DNA from 2 places in the Paenibacillus glufosinatiresistens genome. Region 1 is predicted to be linked to the other one. Evidence: riboswitches for the same ligand, from Rfam matches in the RefSeq annotation. Region 1 holds a riboswitch; the other holds the start of a gene.
The links. Region 1 has a riboswitch for thiamine pyrophosphate ahead of RBI05_RS06910 (ABC transporter substrate-binding protein). Riboswitches for the same ligand answer to the same signal wherever they lie in the genome.
Positions count from the first base shown of each region.

Region 2: another riboswitch for thiamine pyrophosphate. It lies ahead of RBI05_RS02540 (ABC transporter permease); the one in region 1 lies ahead of RBI05_RS06910 (ABC transporter substrate-binding protein).

Region 1 covers NZ_JAVFHT010000004.1:74,712-82,377, forward strand. Annotated here, with positions in the region: gene nfsA (oxygen-insensitive NADPH nitroreductase) at 1-441, shown strand, start outside; gene RBI05_RS06895 (ABC transporter ATP-binding protein) at 539-1,357, opposite strand; gene RBI05_RS06900 (ABC transporter permease) at 1,390-2,136, opposite strand; gene RBI05_RS06905 (thiamine-binding protein) at 2,133-2,426, opposite strand; gene RBI05_RS06910 (ABC transporter substrate-binding protein) at 2,472-3,545, opposite strand; TPP riboswitch at 3,669-3,779, opposite strand; gene RBI05_RS06915 (hypothetical protein) at 3,860-5,302, opposite strand; gene RBI05_RS06920 (pyridoxamine 5'-phosphate oxidase family protein) at 5,495-5,920, shown strand; gene RBI05_RS06925 (EAL domain-containing protein) at 6,113-7,144, shown strand; gene RBI05_RS06930 (ArsR/SmtB family transcription factor) at 7,290-7,655, shown strand.
Region 2 covers NZ_JAVFHT010000001.1:555,388-563,053, reverse strand. Annotated here, with positions in the region: gene pdxR (MocR-like pyridoxine biosynthesis transcription factor PdxR) at 1-586, opposite strand, end outside; gene RBI05_RS02570 (DMT family transporter) at 748-1,668, shown strand; gene RBI05_RS02565 (sugar phosphate isomerase/epimerase family protein) at 1,722-2,489, opposite strand; gene RBI05_RS02560 (helix-turn-helix domain-containing protein) at 2,657-3,451, shown strand; gene RBI05_RS02555 (hypothetical protein) at 3,712-4,116, opposite strand; gene RBI05_RS02550 (Fur family transcriptional regulator) at 4,204-4,674, opposite strand; gene RBI05_RS02545 (S-layer homology domain-containing protein) at 4,868-5,554, shown strand; TPP riboswitch at 5,630-5,730, shown strand; gene RBI05_RS02540 (ABC transporter permease) at 5,834-6,670, shown strand; gene RBI05_RS02535 (ABC transporter substrate-binding protein) at 6,667-7,666, shown strand, end outside.

The DNA.
Region 1 (7,666 bases):
GACACGACCGAGAATCTGATCGTAGCGACGGTCGATGCCGCGCTGGCCGCGCAGAATGCGGCGGTCGCCGCCGAATCGCTCGGTCTCGGCATCGTCTACATCGGCGGCGTCCGCAATGACATCGCCGCCTTCTCCGAGGCGCTCGAACTACCGGAGCTGGTCTATCCGGTCTTCGGCATGTGCGTCGGCACGCCTGCGCAGGAGCCTGTGCTGCGCCCGCGTCTGCCGCTGCAATCGGTGCTGCACCGCGAGCGCTACAGCGCGCAGGAGACGGTCGAACGGGCGGCGGCCTATGACGAGACGACCCGGGCCTATATGCGGGAGCGCAGCGGCGGAACGAGCGATACGCCGTGGTCGGTTACGATGGCGCATCGCCTTGCGCAGCCCGCGCGGATGCAAATGAAGGAATTTTTGCAGAGCAGGGGATTTATGAAGCGCTGATTGCCAAGCGGCTGCCTGGCCGGAAACAACGAAGCGCCAACCTCGGGATCATCTCCTTGAGGTTGGCGCTTCTTTGGGGTTGCAGCCGAAGCTCCGGTCACGGACGCCGCTGTTCCTCCGTCATCCAGTCCGAAATCCGGCGGCGGAGCCGGATGAACTCCGGATCATCCGCCAGATTCGCCGGGCGTGGCCGGGGGAAGGGCACTTCGATTTCGTGCAGAACCGTTCCCGGGCGGTTCGAGAAGATATAGATGCGGGAAGACAGCAGCAGCGCTTCTTCAATGCTGTGGGTGATGAAGAGCACCGAACGGCGCGTCTCCTCCCACATCTCCAGCAGCCAGCGCTGCATGTCGCTGCGGGTCAGAGCGTCGAGCGCGCTGAACGGCTCGTCCAGCAGCATCAGCTCCTGCGGCGACAGGAGCGCCCGCACGAAGGCGGTCCGCTGCTGCATGCCGCCCGACAGCATGTGCGGGTACGAGCGCTCGTACCCGCCGAGCCCGGCTTTGGCGAGCCAGCCGGCGGCTTCCTCGCGGGCCGCGGCATCGACGCCGCCGGCAATCTCGCGGGCCAGCAGCACGTTGTCCAGCATCGTCCGCCACGGGAACAGCGCCGGCTGCTGGGGCATATAGGCGATCCGCCCGCGCTTGCCGGTGACCTCTTCGCCGCCCATGCGCACCGAGCCGGCATCGGGGTGGAGAAGGCCGCCGATAATCTGGAACAGCGTGCTCTTGCCGCAGCCCGACGGGCCGAGGACGGATACGAATTCGCCGGCGGCTACATGCAGCGTAATGTCCCGAAGCGCCGGGACCTCGGTGCGCCCGTTCCGGAAGGTTTTGCCGAGCCGGAGGACCTCCAGCGCTTGGGCGGAAGCGGGTTCCGCTCCCGCCGACGGAATTGTATCGGGCTTTGCTCCCATGCCGAGCGCCTCTTTTCCTTGGAGTATAGTAATCAGTTCCGGTTCCAGCGGACAAGCCACCGCTCCAGCAGCGCCACCAGGGCGAACAGCAGCAGGCTGAGCGCCACGATGATGAAGATCGCAACGAACATGCGGTCGGTGCGGTAAGCGGCTTTTTGCAGCTGCATATAATTGCCCAGTCCCCGGTCCGAACCGAGCCATTCGGCGACCACCGCGCCGGTGACGGCATAGGCCGCAGAGATGCGGATGCCGGAGAAGAGCGGCGGCAGACTGGACGGCAGCTCCAGCTTGCGGAAGATGGTCCAGCGGCCCGCTCCCGCCATCTGCATGTAATTGCGCATCGCCCGGTCGCTTCCCCCGAGCCCGCCCATCATGGCGACGGCGACGGGGAAGAAGCAGACCAGGGTAATCAGAATAATTTTGGGAAGAAGACCGAAGCCGAACCAGATGACAAGCAGCGGAGCAAGCGCGATGGTTGGAATGTTCTGGCTGAGAACGAGCAGCGGATAGAAGGCCCGCCGGGTCCAGGGCAGCAGATGGAGCAGCACCGCCGTTCCGATACCGACGAGCGTTCCGATCGGAAAGCCGATTGCGGTCAGGCGGGCCGTCGCCAGCGTGTGTTCGACCGGCGGATTCGCGGCCAGCTCCCGCAGCACGTCTAGCGGGGACGGCAGCATCCAGCGTTCGATATCCAGCAGCACCACCGCCGCCTGCCAGAGCAGCAGGAGCAGCAGGACGGCCGCAGCCGGCGGCCACAGCCGGGACCAGCGCGACTTCATGGACGGTATTTGGCGGTCAGCCCATCCATGCTGATTCCGGAAGGATTATGCGCGATCTTGATCTGGGAAATGACGCTCGGGCTGCCGGCCTCGATGAGCGCCGCCTGCATGTCCTGCACGATCTGCAGCAGCTCGCTAAGATCGCCTTCCATGGTGGTCTCCAGCGCGTTCACCTGATGCTTCACGCCGGAGCGCTGGATCACTTCAATGGCGGTATCCACATAAGGAATGGAATCTTCTCCGTTCGGAGTCTTCGGAATTACCTGAATGCTGAGCAGCGTATTCGCCATGTTCATCTCATCCTTTTCTCTGGTGGGATTTGCAGATCAAGCCGCTTACTTCGGCAGGTACTCATTGGTGAACGCCTTGTCCGCCTCCAGCGGCTTGTCTAGAAGCTTCAGTCCGTACATCCAGTCGGCGAAACCCTTCCAGATCGCTTCCTTCTGCTCGCCCCAGCGGGGAGCATCGGCCGCATAGCGCGGACTCAGCCATTTCTGGCTGGCTACGACCAGCTCGCGGTTAAGGTCGGGAACGGCCTTCAGCAGAAGATTGGCGGCCTCTTCAGGATGGTCGATCGCATACTGATACCCGCGGGAGGTAGCTTTCAGGAAGGCACGGACTTCTTCGGGCCGCTCGGCGATCTCCTTCTCGCTTGTCGTCAGCACCGGCGTATAGTAGTCGAACTGCGGCGCATAGTCCTGGAGATAGAGCATGTCGAGCGGCTCTCCCCGCAGCTCGGCTTCGATCCCCGTCCAGGCGTAGAAGACCCAGGCGAAGTCGATGTCGCGCTTAATGGCGGTAAAATAATCGGCCTCGCCGATATTGACCTGCTTGACCTTCTTGACGTCCCCGCCGAGCGGGTCCATGATCGCCTTCATCGTCGCTTCCTCGGTGGGCGAGCCCCAGCCGCCGTAGGTTTTGCCCTCGAAATCCTTGGGCGACTTGATGTTCCGGTCCTTCGGAGCGGCGAAGCCCGATGTATTATGCTGGATGATTGCCGCGATGGAGACGAGCGGAACTCCCTGAACGCGGGCCATCGTCAGTCCTTCCTGACCCCCGATGCCAAAAGCCGCTTCCCCGCTCGTTACCATCGTATCCGTTCCCGCAGCGCCGGGCTGGACGATGTTCACATCCAGACCTTCTTCCTCATAGTAGCCCAGTTCCTTCGCGACATACAGTCCGGTGTGATTCGTGTTCGGCGTCCAGTCCAGCGCCACCTTGATCGGCTTCAACTCCCGGCTCGGCGCCTTCGCGGCCCCGGCGGATGCTCCGGCCGAAGCTGTGGTCTCCGGCGAAGGCGCCGGCGAGGCGCTGCCGTTGCCGTTCCCGCCGCCGCATCCGGCAACGGCCAGAGTCAGCAGGACGGCCAAGGCCGTCAGGCTCCACTGTGATTTCTTGTTCTTCGTCATAACCGTTTCTCTCCCCCTCTTGTATAAGCCTTCGCCCGCCAGACGAGAAAAAACGCTCCGATCTGTTCAGGATCGGAGCGCAGCAGGACGCATGAAGGCGAAAGGCTCCCGAAAGGGAACGGTTCGCTTGGCATAAGCGATTCCTACGCTGGCATTATCCAGATCAGGTATAAGGGTCAGTATCTGTTGGGATACAATCTCAGCCGGCCGATTCCAGCACCCCTGCTTCTATGAAATTGACGGGTTTAGCTTAGCCGTATTATAGACGCCCTGAACGGCCTTGTCCAGTCTTGCCGAAGCCGTCCCGGTCCGCTCTACTCCCGGAACCGGTATTTCTGACGCCGCTTGCGGCGGATCTGGTTCCAGACCTCCCGCACCGCAAGCACCAGGCTGGCGGCAATTCCGGTCATCGTAACGAAGAGGGCCAGGTACTCAAACGGCGAGTAGCCCAGCATTTTGTCCCAGTGGATTGGACTCTTGAGGTCCTCGATGACCTGGTTCATGCCGTAAATGCCGCTGATGACCGTGAAGACGGTCAGGATCATCAGTAGATTGTCGCGGCGCCTTCCCTGAAATTTCTCCTGGTACTGGAACAGGTCGTCCAGCGTGCCCTTGACCTCGTCATATAACTGGTCGTTGCCGTAGACTTTGCGAAGCTGGAAGAAGATTTCTCTGCCCTGAGACTGGGAAATCAGCTCCAGAAAATAGAATTTGGCCGAGAAGCGGTTGATGTCGAAGATCAGGCTCTCGATCTCTTCATAGTCGTGCTCGATCCGCAGCCGGGAGTGGATGTTGGCAAGCTTGAGCAGCACGATCTTGTGGAACAGGCTCAGCAGCAGGCCATAATAATATTCGCCGTACATCTGGTTCGCCATCCGGACGGCACTCTCGCCTTCCCTGCAGGAGACGCAGGAGAAGGTCTGTTCATTCGTGATGTAGTAGGTATCCGGCGCCCAGCGCCGGTAGGTATGCTTCCGGTTATAATCCTGAATATATTCGGGGTCGCTGGCGCTTATATAAGGGCGGTCGGTTCCGTTCAGGCCGTCAATCTGGGAAATGCGGTACAGCACCGTCTCCGTAATCTCCGCATCCGGCTCGAAACCGTAGAATCCCTGGACAAGCATTCGTTCGTCCACGAAGAACGGCAGGGTCTCGAAATACGCGCCGCTCATCTCGGACTGGTCCAGATAGTCCCGCAGGTGAGGAGCCAGTATGCCGAAGAGCAGGTCCTCCGTCTGGCTGAACGTTCGGCTCGGACAAGAGAAGGTAACGGCGCGGTCGGCGTCCGAGGCATCCTCCAGAGAGCGGAAGCGGTCGGCGAATTCCAGCGCTTCGCTGAGGGTATACTCGCCGGTAAGCTCAAGGCGGATGGTCACAAAGCCGAGCTGGAAAGGACAAAGGAATATATCGGTCGAGAGCAGCCGGAAGGGCATGCGGCGCTGCGGCATAAGCATCTCGCAGTCCAGAATGTGGGCGCGCGAATAGCGGTGGAAGGCGTCGGGCTCCTTCTCTGCGCGCGGAAACAGGACATGTGCTGCGAAAGGCAGGTAGACGCGCTCCATATTCTCATGGGAGATGCAGTAGCCCTCACCGTAATAGGCGTCTTCCAGCCGGGTCTCATCCAGAAAGAACGGCTCGAAGCCGTCCAGGAGAAGCTGGTCTCTCAGCTCCCGGTTGCGTCCCTCCTGAAGGGAGAACGGAAAGATAAATTGCAGCAGTGCGGTGCTCAGCCTGGGTTCGTTGTCGGCTAGATTCATGGCTCGTTCCTCCCGGATTCCCGGGCTCCGAAGACTGGCTCCGGCGCCCGTTGACTGTTCATTCCCTCTTATTACCCTGAAGGTCCTCGTCCGCCTCTGGGATTCATTTCATGCAAGACGGGTACACTACCAGTATACCCTAACACATTGCCAGGCGGGTACGGACCCGCACGGAAGGAGAATGAAGGAATCATGACACAATCACTGACAGAAGAACGCATCGGACAGGTGCTGGACGCGAACCGCTTCGGGTCCTTCGGAACCGTCGAAGCCGGAGGCAAGCCCAAGGTCCGCTATATGGCCGTCTATCACGAGGGTCTGAACATTTATCTGGCCACCGACCGCAAGACGCACAAGGTGGAAGAGCTGGAGGACAACCCGAACGCTTTCCTGCTGGTGGGCTACGAATCCGGCGGCAGCAAGGATGTGCTTGAGGTTGAGGCCCGGGTGTCGATCTCGTCGGACGAATCCCTGCGCAAGCAGGTCTGGAATCCGGATCTGTCCCGCTGGTTCAAGGGACCGGAGGATCCCGATTATGTCGTGCTGAAGCTGGACCCGCAGCGCATCGAGCTGGAATCGGGCGGAGAACGTTCCGTCTGGGAGAAGGCGCAGGGCTAGACGCCTTACGCCCGCCGGCCTGTCCCGCCAGGGACGGCACTTGCGCAAAGCGGCATCATTGCGGACCGAAAAAACAGGTCTTCGGACTGATTTTCGGTCCTTTTTGGCGTCCGGATTATGGTACAATCAAGCCATCAGGCGGAAGTAGGAATCTATTGATCTGATCCATAGTAGGCTACAGGAGGACGGGCCATGCATTGCAGCGATTGTTCCAGGGTGGAACCGATTGAAGACAGCGGCGAGATTCGAATCAGGCAGGCAACCCCGGAGTGGGCGGAGGCTGCCCGGGAGGCAGGCATCACGGTCGAAGGGCAGGACAGCGGAAGCTACAGCATCCCTTATGCCACCCGGGACGAGCTGCTCACTTGCCTGGAACGGCTGAGGGCACACCCTGCGAATGCGGGGACGGACAGACCGCTGCAGATCGGCTTCCGGGGCCATTTTGCCGGGAAGCAGTCCGATCACCTGCAGCGGTGGTTCGGCCTGGAGCAACTGGAAGCCCGGTTCCGGAGCGCCGATCTGATCGACATTATTTCACGCGCGGAATTCTGCAGTTACCTCCAGCCGATTGTGGACCGGGACGGAACGGCCTTCGGGTATGAGTTTCTGCTGCGGCCGCTGCCGGGAGGCAGCCCGTTTCAGCCGTATGAACTGTTCGAGGCTGCCCGGCGGAGCGGATTTCATTCGTTCCTGGACCGCGCCGCCCGCATCTCGGCGATTGAGGCCGGGACGCGGCAGGTGCCGAAGGGACTGAAGCGGTTCATCAATTTTCTGCCTTCTTCCATCTATAACCCGAAATATTGTCTGACGCATACGTTTGCCGCGATTGAGCGGCTGGATCAAGATCCCCGGGACTTCGTGTTCGAAGTGGTGGAGAGCGAGCGGATTACGGATATCACCCACTTGGCGAGCATCTTCGCGGAATACCGGAGACACGGAATCGGAGTCGCGCTGGACGACGTGGGAGCCGGGTTCTCGACGATTGAGGTTCTGCAGCGGCTGCAGCCCGATTTTGTCAAAATCGACCGCGGCCTCGTCAGCTTCTGCGATGCCGACTATGCCAAGCAGGCCGCGATCCGGGAGATTGCGGCCCAGGCCCATGCTTACGGCGGCACCGTGCTTGCCGAAGGCATCGAGCGGCGCGAGGAGTTCGAGTGCTGCCTCGGGCTTGGCGCCGAGCTCGGCCAGGGCTATCTGTTCGGCCGCCCGGTAGCCGAGCTTTAAGCCGCCCGGCCGCAAGGGCCGCAGAAGGCCGGCGAAGCCGGAAGGAAGGCTGCGGACCGGCGGCATGGACAGCGCAGCGCGCTTTTTCTATAATATAGAGAAGAACGTAATCATTCCGGTTAGACGAGAAAGCGGGGAGACGGATATGACGAAACCGGCAGTGACGGAGTGCGATACGACGTGCGGCGGCACCGAACCGGACCCGGAGCATCTGCGTCTGACGCTGCCCGAGCGGGAGATCACCGACAAGATGGCCGAGATGTTCAAGGCGCTCGGAGATCCTACCCGGGTCCGGCTGATCTATGCGCTGTCGCGCCGCGAGCTCTGCGTGCATGATCTGTCCGTCATTCTGGAGATGGGCCAGTCGGCGGTATCCCACCAGCTCCGGTACCTGCGCAACCTGCGGATCGTCAAGCGCCGCAAGGAAGGCAAGACGGTGTTCTATTCTCTGAACGACGCGCATGTCGAGCAGATTTTTCTTCAGACGCATGAGCACATCCGGCATGAATAGCCGGAGGCCCA
Region 2 (7,666 bases), on a different contig from region 1:
TCCCGGCCAGCAGGTAGAGTGCCTGGGTTGAACCCGAAGTAATACAGATGTCCGCCGGGTCGGCCTCTATGCCCCGGCTGCGCAGCAGCCAGCCGGCGATTTCCGTCCGCAGCGGACCGTAGCCCTGCGGGTCTCCGTAGCCGAACCCGGCCGGGCTCAGCGTCCCCTGGGCCTCGCGCAGCGCCCGGGTCCAGGATTTCCACGGGAACCGGGTCAAATCCGGCTGTCCGGTCTTGAAATCCCATTTCAGCGGCGCCGCTGCCTCCGCTGCGCAGTCCGGAAGGCCGTCCGCCGGCTTCGATTGCGCCTCTTCTTCCGTCTCTTCTCGGCCCGGCTCCGTCCGAAGACCTTCCGCCACCCGGGTCGGAGCGCCCTGGGAGGTTACCGCATACCCTTCGGCAACCAGCCGTTCGTACGCCTCGGTGACCGTATTCCGCGACACGCCGAGACTCCGGGCCAGCTCCCGGGTCGAGGGCAGCGCTTCTCCGGCTTGAATGCGGCCCGAGAGCATCCGGTTCCGGAAGGACCGAAAGATCTGCACGGACAGGCCGGTCTCCGATTGAGGCTTCAGCTCAATGTCCCACACCGGCGTCTCTCCTTCCTTTAATCATGCTTTTCATGACTGCTCCAACTGGTCCGGTCAATAACCGCTTCAACTGGCGCTTCAAGCATACCAGCAGGGTTGCTATAATACTACTAACGAATCGTTAATGGTACGGAAGGGCCCTCCGGGAAGGACACTTCACTATGAATAAGAACAACGGCAGACCGGTTCTGGCGCTCGCCTTCATTCTGGCCGGCACCTCGCCCGTCGCAGGCCGGCTGCTTGCCGGCGAGCTCGAACCCTTCACTCTTGCCGCCGCCGGCCTCGGGCTGCTTCTGGCCGCAGCGCTGCCTCTGCGGGCAGGGGCCTTCCTGCACACGGCCCGCCGTCTTCGCGCCGCCGACTGGCGCATGCTTGTCATGCAGGCGCTGCTCGGCATCGTTCTCTTCCGGGCGCTGCTGTTCCTGGGCCTGCAATCTACCGGCGCCGCCGAGGCAGGGATTCTTACCGGCGCCGCCCCGGCGATAACCGCGCTGCTGGCCTGGCTCTTCCTGCGCGAGCAGCTCACCGCCCGGCGAATCGTCGGCATCGCTGCGGCGGCGGCCGGCATTGCGCTGCTGCAGGGAGCGGGCTTGCAGCCCGGCGGAATCTCTCTTCAGCATCTCGCGGGAAATGCCTTCGTACTGGCCGCGGCTGCGAGCGAGGCTACCTTCAACATCCTCGCCCGCAAATACGGCGCGGGTTCCCTGGAGGGACTTCGTCCGGGCATACAGGCGCTGCTCGTCGCCGCGATGGCCTTCCTTCTCTGCCTCCTGCCCGCTTCCCTGGAGCACCCGGTCCGCTCCTTGCAGGTTCTGGGAGCGGAGGAATGGGCGGCTCTCGCCTGGTACGGGTGGATCGTGACCTGGCTCTCCTTCACGCTCTTCTATGCAGGCGTCCGCCGCTGCGACGCCTACACGGTAGCGGCCTTCTCCGGCCTTCTGCCGCTGACGTCGATGATTCTGTCCGCCCTGCTGCTCGGGGAGCGGGTCAATGTCTATCAATGGACCGGCGGAGCCGTGGTGATGGCCGGCATAGGGATGCTCGGCGCTCTCCCCGGAACGCGGCAGAGCCGGCCCCGGTGATCCCGGAGCCGGCTCTGCTTCCTTCCTGCCGCAACTTCTTCCGCGTGCTGCCGTCAGCCCCGGAGTTGGCCTTCATTCCCGGCGTAACCCTTCAGCCAGGCCATGCTGTCGCGAACGCTCTCCAGCGGCGAACGGCTGCAGAAGTCTTGTTCTACAACGGCCCACTCCACACCGTGCGTCTCGGCGGCCGACAGAATGGACGGCAGATCCACTTCGCCTTCACCGAGAACGACGGTCTCCGCAGTTCCGTCCGGATTCTTCTTCATATCCTTCAGGTGGATGATCGGCAGCCGGCCGGCGTAAGCCGCCATGTAGGCCACCGGATCGTATCCCGCATGATGCACCCAGCAGGTATCCATTTCGACCTGAAGCACATCGGCCGGCACTCCGGCATAGATGGCATCGAAGGCCGTCTGTTCTTCGTACCGTTCCAGCAGCTCGAAATCGTGATTATGATAGAGCAGCTGAGAGCCCTGCGCCTTGACCCGTTCGCCGATGATCTTCAGATTCGCGATGACGGCCGCCCAATCGCGCTCTTCCTCCGACAGAAAGGGGATGATCAGGCGGCGGTTGCCGATGGCCTGATTATAGGCGATTTCGGCTTCCGTGTCGTTCAGCAGCGCCTGATAGGGACGATGGGCGCCTACGGCCACAAGCCCCGTCTCGTCCAGCAGCGCCTTGACTTCCCCGGCGCTCCGTCCAAAATAGTTGAAGAATTCCACCCCGGCATATCCCATAGCCGCCACTTGGCGGAGGGTCCCTTCAAAATCCTCTTCAAGCTGCTCCCGCAGCGTATACAGCTGCAATCCAATCTTCAGCACCCGCGCTACACTCCTTCACCTGAACAATATACATGCCGAATGACGGAGCAACTGATCCGTCTTCCTTCCCATAGTAATATGAAAGCGGTTATAATAGAATGAAGAATCTGATTTCAACCTGAACAATCTGCTCCTATTTCATTCACTCAAGGAGGCGCTACCGGATCATGCCGGCTTGTACCGTTCTGTCGGCGGGCTTCTCGCTGCACCGCAAGAAATTCCAGTATTCCGTTCCCGAAGGATTGCCTTATTATCTCTTCCGGCTTCAGACCGAAGGAACCAGTTCTACCCTGATCGGAGGCTCCTCTGCTCCCATGTATGCAGGGGATCTGCTCGTCATCTGTCCCGGAGAGCCTTATCAGCTGATTATCGAGCATTCGCAGCGCAAGCCGGGGCTTACAGCCAGCGGGGACTTCTTCATCTTCGCGGAAGGACCGTGGCTCGATGCGTGGCGGGACAGGGCGAGCCGCCCTTCTCTTCAGTCTGTTCCGGCCGACGGAGCCATTGCCGGACTGTTCCGCACCCTCGTGCAGGAGCAGCGGCGGCACTCCGCCTATTCAGCCGACATCTCGGCTTCCTATCTGCAGATTCTGTGCATGGAGATTGACCGGATTTCGGAGGAAGCGCCGCCGGCCCATTCTTCGGAAGCCGCAGCAAGGGGAATGAAGCAGTATATCGAAGAGCATGCTGCTGGCGTCGTGCGCCTGGAGGAAGTGGCCGCCCATACCGGTCTGTCGGTCTCGCGCGCCGTCCGGCTCTTCAAGGAGGCTTACGGTCTAACCATTATTCAGTATGCGAATGAGGTACGGCTGGAAATGGCGAAGGAGCGGATGATGTACAGCCCGATGCCGCTGGAGCAGGTGGCGGAGACCTGCGGATTCGCAAATTATACCTACTTCTTCCGGCTCTTCCGCCGCCGATACGGCGTATCTCCGGCCCGTTACCGGGAATCCGTCCGTTAGACGCAAAAGAAAATCCGGGCAGCAAAAAGGAGCGTCATCATAAGTGATCCGCTCCTTCCGCATGGCTTTGTTCAGTTGTGCCCGCTTATCCGGCTTCACCCGGACATGCTGGGAAATATCGGCGTAATCCCCGTTCGTTCTCCGGTTCATCACCGGACTCCATCCGCCCTGCCGCTGCGCTTGCAGCAGCGCCTTGCGGCTCTTCGTTCTTGCCATTTCTTCTCTCACTCTCCTATGGGTCCCGCTTCAGCTTACACCTGTCAGTGTACCGGAGCGTCTCCGTCCCCGTCAAGGCTGCGAACCTTGATGGCTGCAAGCGTCAGCAATCTGACTTCAGGCCGTCCGGCCAATCGCCGTTCGGTATAGACATAATCCACCGTCTCCCCTTCTTCCAGTGAGGCTGCCGCGGCCTTCAATTCATCGCTGAACTGAAAAGAGGTCGCTTCGCCGTAGACGTCGATCTCGACGGTGTGGCCGTCGGCGAGCCCGTTATAAATGCCGGACCCGTGCTTCAGCGGTAGCGGCGCTTGCAGCTTCGCGGCGGCAACCTTGCCGGCCGGAGCGGTGCCCGGGGAAGCGGCGCTGGCTCCGGATACAATTGGTACCGTCAGCAGGAGAGCAGCAGTAAGTACAGCAATATAAGAGGATTTCGTTCGGTTCTTCATCGAGCATCACTCCCTCGTGGTTGTACTCCTTTTATAACCGAATTGCCCGGTCATTAATCCGTATACCCGAAGCGCGCAGCGAAGATCTCAGCCCACTTGCCGCCCGGTTCGGGCGGATCGGCAGTCATGCCGCTCGCAGGTCTTGAAGCGTCCCTTGAAGTCCAGCCGGTGATCAGTCACCAGAAAGCCGTACTCCCGTTCCAGACGCGCTTCCAGCTCTGCCAGCCAGTCTTCCTTGATCTCCGTCAGCTCTCCGCAATCCTCGCAGATCAGGTGGTGGTGCATATGTCCCTGCCCTCCCCCGCGCAGATCGTAGCGGGCAGGGCCGTCCCCGAAATTCATTTTCTCGACAATATGCAGTTCGGACAAAAGATCCAGCGTCCGGTAAATCGTGGCCATGCCCAGATTGGGATGGTCGGGCTTCATCTTCAGATAGATATCCTCCACCGTAAGATGCTCCGTCTCATTCTCCAGCAGAACCCGAACAATGGCTTCGCGCTGGGAAGTCAGCTTATATTGTCTGGCGGCGAACTGGGCCGCAATATCACTCATGGTCATCAAGGATCGCACCATCCTCTCCGGGCCGCTTAAGCCGCCGATTCTTAATTATAATAATTATCATATAGTAATAATATCAAATATTTGGGCTCTTGAAAAGGAGGAGGCGTTCCCGCCTGCAACCTTTATTCCTCCTGAATCGTTTATACGGACATCAGATTCCTCAACCGTCTGAATGAAAGGGGTTAATAGGATGAAAAAGAAAGCAGGCTCGATAACCTTCGCTTCGCTTGCGCTCACCGCTCTCCTGAGCCTTTCCGTGGCCGGGTCCCTGTACGCGGCTGCCGCCCCGTTCGGAGATCTGGGAACAACCGAAGGCAGCGACAAAATCCAATCGCTGCATTCGAAAGGGATCATTCAGGGCATGAACGCCCAAAGCTTCGCGCCAAAGGCTCCGCTCACCGCCGCACAAGGCATACAACTGATCGCCGGGGGCTTCCAGTTCAGTCTCGACGCCATCCGGTTCATCCAGGAGCCGAAGGCCGCGCAGGTCTTCACGAAAGTACTGGACGGCCAATGGTATACGGAGGCGTTCCTCGGCGTCTATCATAACGGCGTCCCCGTGCCCGAAGACATCGATCCCGCGTCCAGGCTGACGCGGGAGCAGTTCACCTTCCTGCTCGTCCGGGGAATGGAACAGGCGGGGTCTCTGCCTCTTATCAACGTGAAGCCTTCCGGCATTGCCGATGAGAGCAGCCTGACGCCCGAGTATCAGGGCGCCGTAGTCCGTTCGCTGAAATACGGCATTACGCAGCTCGACAGCAGCGGCCGGTTCGACCCGAAGCGGGAGATCAGCCGCGGCGAAGCGGCGGTTATGCTCTATGATGCCCTGGACTATCTCCGCCAGCATCCCGCTCCCGCCGCAGCCGACAACTCCTGAATCTTTCTATCTTGCCTCTTCGGCTTCCGGCGTGATATAGTCGAGAGGCATTTTATCCCAAAATCAAATAGACCCGTTCTTCACTAGGGGAGTCCGCGTGGACTGAGACGGCGAGAGCCGGACCCTTGGAACCTGATCTGGATCATACCAGCGTAGGGAAGTGATACGAGGATTCGATGAAATTGAAAGCGCGCGTTTCTTCGCCGTTCTCTTCATGAACCCGTCCACTTCCCTGTGAAGCGGACGGGTTTTTTGTTGGGTCTGAAAGGAGGAAATTCGATGAATCCGGATCCGGAGCTCAGAACCCCGCCTCCCGGACAACGCGAGAGGCCGCCGCTAAGCAAGACGTTCATCCCCCCGCTTCTGGCGGTTGCGGCGGGACTTGCCGTCTGGGAAGCCGGAGTTCGGGCGGCGGGAACCCCAGCCTACATCCTGCCGCCTCCGACCGCCGTTCTTCGCGCACTGGCCCAGGAAGCCGGGCCGCTGTTCATGGTCCATCTGCCCGCTACGCTCGGCGAAGCGGCGGTTGGCCTTCTCCTGGCTCTGGTCGCCGGAATGGCGCTTGGACTCGGAATGGCGCTTAGTCCCGCGCTGGAGAAGGCGCTGTATCCGCTGCTCGTCTTCAGCCAGACGATTCCGCTTGTCGCTCTGTCGCCTCTGTTCATTCTCTGGTTCGGCTATTCGCTGTGGAGCAAAGCCTTTGTGGTGCTGCTGACGGCGTTCTATCCGATCATGGCAGGGCTGCATGACGGAATCCGCCGGGCAGGAAGCGAATATCGCGGGCTGATGCTGGCGATGGGGGCGAGGCGGCGCCAGGTTCTGATCAAGGCGGAGATTCCGGCCGCCCTTCCTGCTTTCTTCGGCGGTCTTCGGCTGGCCGCCGTCTACAGCGTAATCGGAGCTACAATCGGGGAATGGCTGGGCGGAAGCCGGGGACTCGGCTTCTACTGCCGGCGTATGGCTTCCGGCCTCCGAAGCGCCGATATGTTCGCCGCCGTCGTGCTGCTTGCCGCTCTGGGCCTCTCGCTGCTGCTGACTGTCCGGCTGGCGGAAGCTGTCATCTGCCGGAGAAGCAGCCTTGGGCGGATAGAAGATTACAAGGAGATGAGAGGATGAATTCAAGATTGAGGAGTTCGGGAGGCGGCCCGCTGCTCCTAGCCGTGGTGCTTGGCCTCCTGCTGGCCGCAGCAGGCTGTGGCCGGATGACGGGTGCAGCGGTTCAAGGCGCAGCGGTTCAGGGCGATCCGGCAAGCGCCCAGAACGCGGCGGATGCCGCCCGGCCGGGATCGGCGGACGAGAGCAGGTCCCGGCCCGACCAGCTGACCGTCATGCTGGACTGGTATCCGAACGCGGTGCATTCGTTTCTTTATGCGGCGGAGGAGAACGGTTATTTTGCCGACAGGAATCTGAAAGTCAAACTGCGGATGCCCGCTGAAACCAACGATGCCTTGAGACTGGCCGCCGCCGGCCAAGTCGATCTCGCTCTGACCTATCAGCCGCAGGTTCTGATGGCGCGGGGGGCGTCCGTTCCCGTCAAAGCGGTATCCGCCGTTGTCCGCCATCCGCTGAACCGGCTGCTGATCCGGGCAGATGAAGAAGGAATCACACGGCCCCGAGAGCTTCCTGGCCGGACGATCGGGTATTCCTCTATTCCGCTCTATGACGCCATGCTCCGTACCATGGTCGAAGCGGACGGCGGCGACTCTTCCCGGCTGAACCTGGTCGATGTCGGCTATGACCTGATTCCCGCTCTCGCCACCGGACGGACCGATGCCGTAATCGGCGGATTTGTCAACCACGAAGAGCTGCTGCTGGACAAGCAGCATTGTCCCGTTCTCTCGCTGAATCCGGCGGATTTCGGCGTACCCGATTATGCCGAGCTGGTCTTCGCCGCCAGCGAGCAGACCCTGGCCGAACGCGGCGAAGTGATCCGGCGGTTTCTCGCCGCCGCTGCGGAAGGACAGGCCTATGTCAAAGGCCATCCGCAGGAAGCGCTGGCGATTCTGCTGAAGCATGAGGAGACCGCCGCTCCGCTTGATCCGGAGATTGAGCGGGCCAGCCTTGCCCTGCTGCTGCCGCTGATGGATTTCGGAGACGAGCCCTACGGCTACC